Regions from separate parts of the Scandinavium manionii genome, predicted to be linked through region 1. Evidence: predicted binding sites of a transcription regulator. Region 1 holds the regulator's gene; each other region holds the start of a gene.

Region 1 (2,206 bases):
TTTGCAAATCTGGTAACAATCGGCAGGAAGATGAGGCGGAGGAAGAGAACTCTCCCTCCGTATAAATCAATGCAGGACGGCGGTCAGACCGGCGGCAACAATCACGGCCAGCGCAATCACGGTCGTCATCAGAGAGAGCTTAAGGTCGGTACTCATCAATTTTTCTCCTTTTAATCCCCACAACAAAAGTGAGCTTGCTCATTTTTGCACAACTGTACGCAAAAATCTTCCTGGTTTTAAGCTCATAGCGATTTTTCTCTTTCCCTTTGCCTCAGAATCAGACAAAATTCCACGCTAATTTAAAAGCGTACCAGCCATTGACCCCCTCCTGTCGTCCTGTCTGTATCCCGGCGTACTGCAATTCAATTGAATTGTGTTAAGGGTGTGTAAAGGCAAACGTTTTCGTGTTGGTAAACAGGCGTAAGGAAAGGGTCTGGAGTGAGAACGAATGGCAACTATTAAAGATGTAGCGAAGCGCGCAAACGTTTCCACTACAACAGTGTCACATGTAATTAACAAAACGCGTTTCGTGGCGGAAGAGACCCGCAACGCGGTGTGGGCGGCCATTAAAGAGCTGCACTACTCTCCTAGCGCCGTAGCGCGTAGCCTGAAGGTGAATCACACCAAAACAATCGGCCTGCTGGCAACCAGCAGCGAAGCCGCCTATTTTGCTGAAATCATTGAAGCCGTTGAGAAAAACTGCTTCGAGAAAGGCTATACCCTGATCCTGGGTAACGCCTGGAACAACCTGGAAAAACAGCGCGCCTATCTTTCAATGATGGCGCAAAAGCGCGTCGATGGCCTGCTGGTGATGTGTTCTGAATACCCGCAGTCGGTGCTCGAGATGCTGGAAGAGTACCGTCACATCCCGATGGTGGTGATGGATTGGGGCGAATCTAAAGCTGATTTTACCGACTCGGTAAATGATAACGCTTTCCAGGGTGGCTATATTGCCGGACGCTATCTGGTCGAACGCGGTCATCGCGAAATCGGCGTCATTCCTGGCCCGATGGAGCGTAACACTGGCGCCGGACGTCTGGCAGGTTTCATGAAAGCCATGGAAGAAGCGCAAATCAACGTGCCTGAAAACTGGATTGTGCAGGGTGATTTCGAGCCTGAATCTGGCTATCGCGCCATGCAGAAAATTCTTGCGCAACAGCCACGCCCGACCGCCGTGTTCTGCGGCGGTGACATTATGGCGATGGGTGCCTTGTGCGCCGCAGACGAAATGGGCCTGCGCGTTCCACAGGATATTTCAGTCATTGGCTACGATAACGTGCGCAATGCGCGCTTCTTTACCCCTGCCCTGACCACTATCCATCAGCCGAAGGATTCGCTGGGTGAAGCGGCCTTCGATATGCTGCTGGATCGTATTGTCAATAAGCGTGAAGAGTCGCAGTCTATTGAAGTGCACCCGCGCCTGATCGAGCGCCGCTCGGTTGCCGACGGTCCGTTCCGCGACTACCGCCGTTAATGATCTCTCAGGAGCCGGTTATTCCGGCTCCTGTAACCACTCTTTATTCAACGTTTCACTGTCCCCCAAATACTCCAGCAGCCAGCTCAGCGCCGGTGACATGTCATTTTGTTGCCAGGTCAGGCAGCATGCCGCATCCGGGAACGGATTTTCCAGCTCCAGCACCACCCATTCACCGCTGTCGATATACGGACGGGCAAAATGCGTGGGCACCATTCCAGCACACAGCCCGGCTGAAAGACAGGTCGCGGAAGATTCCCAGTCCGGCACCACAATCCGTTTTTGATTATCCAGCAGCCAGGTGATGCGTTTCGGCAACGATCGCGAGGTATCTTCCTGCACCAGCGCCGACCAGTTGCGCAACACATCATCGCTGAGCGGGCCGGGCATCTGCGCCAGCGGATGTTGACTCGACACCACGCAGTTCCAGCTCAGCATCCCCATATCGCGAAACGCGTAACGTCCACCGACCGGGATCGCCTGGGTGGCCCCAATAGCCAGCTCCACGCGCCCGTCGGATAACGCATCCCACACGCCGTTGAACACTTCCTGGAATACGCACAGTTCGACATCCTTAAAGTGGCGATAGAAATCGACAATCATCTGCCGGGTGCGTTCCGGACGCACAATATTGTCCACCGCGATGGCCAAATTGCCGCGCCAGCCGTTGGCGATTTGCTGACACTGCTGACGGGTGATCTGCATTTTTTTGATAACAGAGCGCCCCTCTTT
Region 2 (2,206 bases), on a different contig from region 1:
CTCAAACGTGGTGCCCACCAGCAATTGCGCAACGATTTTCCCGACGGTAAGACAGATAGCAATCAGCGCAATGGTTTCAATCAGCACTAAAGACGTGATCATGCGACCCACTTCTGGCTTTTCGAACGCCGTTGGCACTTCCAGATCGTCCGGTTTACCGTCCGGCGTAGAGGAGTGTTTCACCAGGTAACGCGCCACCGGGCCGCCAATCAGGCCACCCAGCACCAGACCAAAGGTCGCACAGGCCATCGCCACTTCGGTGGCATTGGCGAAACCATAACGTTCGACGAACAGCTTACTCCAGGCCGCACCGGTGCCATGACCACCGGAAAGCGTAATCGAACCGGCCAACAGGCCCATCAGCGGGTCCAGCCCCAGCATTTTCGCCATACCAATCCCGATGGCGTTCTGCATCAGCAGCAGCCCTACCACCACAATCAGGAACGTGCCGACCACTTTGCCGCCGGTGCGCAGGCTCGCAAGATTGGCGTTCAGGCCAATGGTGGCAAAGAAGGCCATCATCAGCGGGTCTTTCAGGCTCATATCGAAATCGATTTCCCAGCCCATGCTCTTTTTCAGCACCAGCAGTGCCAGCGCAGCCAGCAGACCACCTGCGACGGGTTCAGGGATTGTGTATTTCTTGAAGAGGGGGACGGTATGGACAAGTTTGCGTCCTAACAGCAACACCAGCGTTGCCGCAACAAGCGTCGATAGCGTATCGAGATGAAACATAGAAGCTCCTTGTTAGCGCATAATCCAATTTTAGCGACGTGAATACCTGTAGTGAATGTTCTCATCGTTATTAGCAGGAGCCGGATTTTACGCAAAACACAGTGAAAAATGACAGAGAAAAATGTCAGGAGCGGTGAAATTTGCGACAAAACGTGCAAAAACAGCATAAAAAACTGAGTAGTTATGCTTCCTTAATATATTGGAAGCAACCGTTTGCTTTTGCCTGGCAGTCCGCTAAAATCCCCCCTTTTCCACCACGGGATCGCCTCTGAAATGTCAGTGAACACTCTCGAAGCTGAAAATGCGCAACCGATTGCGCAATCTCAGAACAGTGAACTAATCTACCGCCTCGAAGACCGCCCACCGCTCGCGCAGACCCTGTTCGCCGCTTTCCAGCACCTGCTGGCGATGTTCGTCGCGGTGATAACCCCGGCCCTGCTGATTTGCCAGGCGCTCGGTTTACCGGCAGAAGATACGCAACACATTATCAGTATGTCGCTGTTTGCTTCAGGTGTCGCATCCGTCATTCAAATAAAAGCGTGGGGACCGGTTGGCTCCGGACTGCTGTCGATTCAGGGCACCAGCTTTAACTTCGTGGCCCCGTTAATTATGGGCGGTACAGCGCTGAAAACCGGCGGCGCGGATGTTCCAACGATGATGGCGGCGCTGTTTGGCACGTTGATGCTGGCAAGCTTTACCGAAATGGCGCTGTCCCGTGTCCTGCACCTGGCGCGCCGCGTAATTACGCCGCTGGTTTCCGGCGTGGTGGTAATGATTATTGGCCTGTCGTTGATTCAGGTTGGCCTGACTTCCATTGGCGGGGGCTACGCCGCAATGGCCGACCACACTTTCGGCGCACCGAAAAACCTGCTGCTGGCGGGTATCGTGCTGGCGATCATTATTGTTCTTAACCGCCAGCGTAACCCGTACCTGCGCATTGCCTCGCTGGTGATCGCGATGGCGGCCGGTTACGCCGCAGCCTGGTTTATGGGTATGCTGCCTGAAACCGCACCGACCAACAGCCCGGTGATTATGGTTCCGACCCCACTCTATTACGGGCTCGGCATCGACTGGAACCTGCTGCTGCCGCTGATGCTGGTGTTCATGATCACCTCTCTGGAAACCATCGGCGACATTACGGCAACGTCTGACGTCTCCGAACAACCGGTCTCCGGCCCGATCTATATGAAACGCCTGAAAGGCGGCGTGCTGGCGAACGGCCTGAACTCCTGCGTATCAGCGATTTTCAACACCTTCCCGAACTCCTGCTTTGGGCAGAACAACGGTGTTATCCAGCTGACTGGCGTCGCTAGCCGCTACGTCGGTTTTGTGGTGGCGCTGATGCTTATCGTGCTCGGCCTGTTCCCTGCGGTGAGCGGTTTCGTACAGCATATTCCTGAGCCGGTTCTCGGCGGCGCGACGCTGGTGATGTTCGGTACCATCGCGGCTTCCGGGGTGCGTATTGTCTCTCGCG
Region 3 (2,206 bases), on a different contig from region 1:
ATCGGGCTGTTTTCCGGCACCAGAATCACTTCCGCTTTCGGCTTCGGCGGTTCGACGCCGACATACACTAAATCTGCCCCTGCGGCCTGCGCGAAAATAGGCGGAATGTCGCCGGTGCTGCCCAAATCAATACTGCCCACGTTTAGCGCTTCGAGCATTTGCGGGCCTGCAGGAAATTCCACCCAGGAGAATTTGGTGTTCGGGTAGCGCTTTTCCAGAAGCTGGTGGCTTTTCGCCAGCACCATGCTGATGCTGCCTTTCTGGTAGCCGATGCGCAGTGCGTCCGGGGCAGGTTCTGCCGCGTGGCTCCAGGCTGAAAGGGTCAGCAGCCCGGTCAGCGCCAGGCTGCGAATACGTGGGCGAAACAGATTAAACATGGGCGACTCCTTGCGGAAGATGGAAGGCCGGAACGCGGATGTCGCGGCGGTGCAGCGCTTGCCAGAAGGTTTCCAGCGCACTATCGAGGCGTTTTTGCAGGTTTGGGCTGAACTGCGGTTTGTGCTGATAATCCTGAACCTGGCTGTCATCGGCGAAAACGCCGTGCAGTATTTCCTGTGCTTTCAGGGCGTTGAGTACGGGTTTCAGGGCATAATCCACCGCCAGCATGTGTGCCACGGTGCCGCCGGTGGCCAATGGCAGAACCACTTTGCCTTCCAGCGCGCGTTCCGGTAACAGGTCCAGCAGCGTTTTTAACGCGCCAGAAAAAGAGGCTTTATAAACCGGGGTGGCGACAATCAGGCCGTCTGCCTGCGCCAGTTGTTCAATAAGCGCCAGCAGAGCAGGGCTGTCAAAGCGCGCATAAAGCAAATCTTCCGGTTCGAAATTCTGCAAATGCCAGTGACATACTTCGACGTCCACCCGGGAGAGGGTCTCTCTGGCATACTCCAGCAGCGCGCTGGAACGTGAAGGAAAACGCGGGCTTCCCGCTAGTGTAATGACACGCATAACCTCTCCTTATATCCCTGTCATACTTCAAGCTGCAGGTGCGTTGGCGGCACTTTCTCACCCCAGTCACTTACTCAAGTAAGCTCCTGGGGATTCGTTCTTTTGCCGCCTTCCTGCAACTTGAATTATTTCGGGTATAAATATTTTCATTTATCTAACATTGATAACATTTGTCTGGAGTGTGTCAGAGGCAGGGGCGTTCGCTAAATGATTTTTCTGGCACTGGATTGCCAAAAACTGCAAGTAAGTAAACGTTTGCGCTTATCGCGGCATTTTTTGCGACAGGTCAATTCCCTTTCGGCGGCGGATCGAACATAATACGCCCCCGGTTTGCTACCGGGAATCCAGGAGAGTTCATGTACTACCCCTTCGTTCGTAAAGCCCTTTTCCAGCTCGACCCTGAGCGCGCTCATGAAGTCACGTTTCAACAATTACGCCGTGTAACAGGCACACCATTCGAAGCGCTTGTGCGCCAGAAAGTGCCATCAAAACCGGTCACCTGCATGGGGCTGACGTTTAAAAACCCGCTGGGTTTAGCCGCCGGACTTGATAAGAACGGGGAGTGCATTGATGCACTCGGCGCGATGGGCTTCGGCTCGATTGAAGTCGGTACCGTCACACCGCGTCCACAGCCAGGGAACGACAAACCAAGGATCTTCCGTCTGGTCGACGCCGAAGGTCTGATCAACCGCATGGGCTTTAATAACCTTGGCGTTGATAACCTGGTTGAGAACGTTAAAAAATCCCATTTCGACGGGATCCTCGGTATTAATATCGGCAAAAATAAAGACACGCCAGTTGAGCAGGGTAAAGATGACTATCTGATTTGTATGGAAAAAGTCTATGCTTATGCCGGCTATATCGCGGTCAATATTTCGTCGCCGAATACCCCGGGTCTGCGTACGCTGCAATATGGTGAAGCGCTGGATGATTTACTGTCAGCGATTAAAAATAAGCAAAACGAACTGCAATCTGTTCACCACAAATATGTTCCAGTGGCGGTTAAGATCGCCCCGGATCTTTCGCCTGAAGAATTGATCCAGGTGGCCGACAGTTTAGTTCGCCATAATATCGATGGTGTTATTGCGACCAATACCACACTCGATCGTTCCCTCGTTCAGGGAATGAAACACTGTGATGAAACCGGCGGTTTAAGTGGTCGTCCATTACAACTAAAAAGTACAGAAATTATTCGAATGCTGTCTGCCGAATTAAAAGGGCAGTTGCCTATTATCGGTGTGGGTGGTATCGATTCGGTGAT
Region 4 (2,206 bases), on a different contig from region 1:
CAGCGCCTGCTTCATGCGCGGGAATTTACCGTTTTCATCGGTCAGGCCCGCTTTGTCAGTCACGCCAATCAGGGTGCCGGAGGAGTCAAACAGGTTGACCAGCATGAAGGAGAAAATCACACCTGCCAGGCCGATGTTAAAGGAACCCGCCAGATCAACATGACCGATAACAGACGTCACATCCGGTGGCGTCGAAACGATACCCGAATAGTGAACATCGCCCAGCGCCCAACCCAGCAAGGTGGTCACTACGATGGAAACCAGCACCGCCGCATGAATGTTACGGGAAGCCAGAATCGCAATGATGAAGAAGCCGAGAATGCCCAGCAGCACGCTGTGAGACGTCAAGTGGCCGATAGACACCAGCGTGTCTTTGTTGGCGACAATCACGCCCGCATTTTTCAGGCCCATCATGCCAATGAACAGGCCGATACCGCTGGTGATCCCCACGCGCAGGCTCATTGGGATATTGGCAATCATCCAGTAGCGTACCCGGAAAATGGTCAGCAACAGCAAACCAATCGCGCCCCAGAAAATCGCGCCCATGCCCACTTGCCACGTCAGGCCCATCGCGCCGACCACGACAAACGCGAAGAAGGCGTTCAGGCCCATCGCGGGTGCCAGCGCAACCGGCAAGTTAGCAAACAGCCCCATCAGGATGCTGCCAAGTGCGGCGATAAGACAGGTGGTAACGAAGACCGCACTGGTATCCATGCCCGCGGCACCCAGAATTTGCGGGTTCACAAAAACGATGTACACCATCGTCAGGAACGTTGTACAACCGGCAATCACTTCTGTGCGTGCCGTCGTTCCGTGCTCGCGCAGTTTAAACACGCGCTGAAGCAGACCCTGACCCGACGTCTGGGTGTTTTGTTGTTGGCTCATCTTCTGGTTCCAAACTAAGGAGGGGAAAATTCGTCGCTATCCTATACCAAAATGCGACAATAGGGAGGTGTACGACACATTTTTTTTCATTGATTTTGCTTATACGGCAACGATTGCGTGGGGCAAATTGTATTACGTAAACGTTAAACTTGTGACAACAGGAAACGGCATGTCCAGTATTGAGGCGGTATTTTTCGACTGCGATGGCACGCTCGTCGACAGTGAAGTGATTTGCTCCCGGGCATATGTCCACATGTTCCGGGAATTCGGCATCACTCTTGAGCTTGAAACGATTTTTAAGCGTTTTAAAGGCGTGAAGCTGTACGAGATTATCGACACCATTAACGCCGAACACGGTGTGAATCTGGTGAAAGAGACGCTGGAACCGGTGTATCGTGCCGAAGTTGCACGGCTGTTCGACAGCGAGCTGGAAGTCATAGCTGGCGCGAATGATTTGCTGGACGCGATGACGGTGCCGATGTGCATCGTCTCCAACGGCCCGGTGAGCAAAATGCAACATTCGCTGGGGAACACGGGTTTGCTGCATCATTTCCCAGACAAACTGTTCAGTGGGTATGACATTCAGGCCTGGAAGCCCGATCCGGCGTTGATGTACCACGCGGCGAAAGCGATGAATGTGGATCCGGTGAACTGCGTGCTGGTGGATGATTCGAGCGCGGGCGCAATGTCCGGCGTGGCGGCGGGGATGGAGGTCTTTTACTTCTGCGCCGATCCGCATAATCAGCCGATCGACCATCCGAAAGTGACGACCTTTTCCTCGCTGGAGGAATTACCGGGGTTGTGGAAAGCGCGAGGCTGGGAGATTACACGCTAATCTCGCTGTATTCTGACCTCTCCTGTGTGGGGAGAGGTCAGGGCAGAAAACTCACTCTTTCGGGTCTTTACCCGCCAGCAGTTTATCCAGCTCGTCGCCACCCACGTGACGAAAATCCTGTCCTTTCACGAAATAAAAGATGTATTCGCAAATGTTCTGGCAACGGTCGCCGATACGCTCGATTGAGCGGGCACAGAACAGCGCGGTCAGCACGCTTGGAATGGTGCGGGAATCTTCCATCATGTAGGTCATCAACTGACGCACAATGCCTTCGTACTCCTGATCGACCTTTTTATCTTCGCGATAGATACGCACCGCTTCATCCAGGTCCATGCGCGCGAACGCATCGAGCACGTCGTGCAGCATTTGCACGGTATGACGGCCCAAAGACTCGAGGCTCACCAACAGGGGCTGATGCTGCTGCGAGAACTTCTCCAGCGCGGTGCGGCAAATTTTGTCCGCCACGTCGCCAATACGTTCCAGCTC

Evidence for each region. Region 1 encodes PurR, which represses purine synthesis genes. Its sites were predicted from a motif close to CANGCAAACGTTTGCNTG; they were not measured.
Region 2: the regulator PurR is predicted to act here: its motif matches at 935-952, upstream of MUU51_RS10235 (nucleobase:cation symporter-2 family protein).
Region 3: the regulator PurR is predicted to act here: its motif matches at 1,190-1,207, upstream of pyrD (quinone-dependent dihydroorotate dehydrogenase).
Region 4: the regulator PurR is predicted to act here: its motif matches at 988-1,005, upstream of MUU51_RS09960 (NCS2 family permease).

What each region holds. Positions count from the first base shown of each region.
Region 1 covers NZ_JALIGC010000032.1:82,878-85,083, forward strand. The annotation lists gene cydH (cytochrome bd-I oxidase subunit CydH) at 67-156, opposite strand; gene purR (HTH-type transcriptional repressor PurR) at 449-1,474, shown strand; gene punR (DNA-binding transcriptional activator PunR) at 1,493-2,206, opposite strand, start outside.
Region 2 covers NZ_JALIGC010000037.1:92,595-94,800, reverse strand. The annotation lists gene gltS (sodium/glutamate symporter) at 1-732, opposite strand, end outside; gene MUU51_RS10235 (nucleobase:cation symporter-2 family protein) at 1,006-2,206, shown strand, end outside.
Region 3 covers NZ_JALIGC010000040.1:29,783-31,988, reverse strand. The annotation lists gene MUU51_RS17930 (sulfonate ABC transporter substrate-binding protein) at 1-377, opposite strand, end outside; gene ssuE (NADPH-dependent FMN reductase) at 370-945, opposite strand; gene pyrD (quinone-dependent dihydroorotate dehydrogenase) at 1,302-2,206, shown strand, end outside.
Region 4 covers NZ_JALIGC010000037.1:34,863-37,068, reverse strand. The annotation lists gene MUU51_RS09960 (NCS2 family permease) at 1-885, opposite strand, end outside; gene yieH (6-phosphogluconate phosphatase) at 1,055-1,720, shown strand; gene phoU (phosphate signaling complex protein PhoU) at 1,772-2,206, opposite strand, start outside.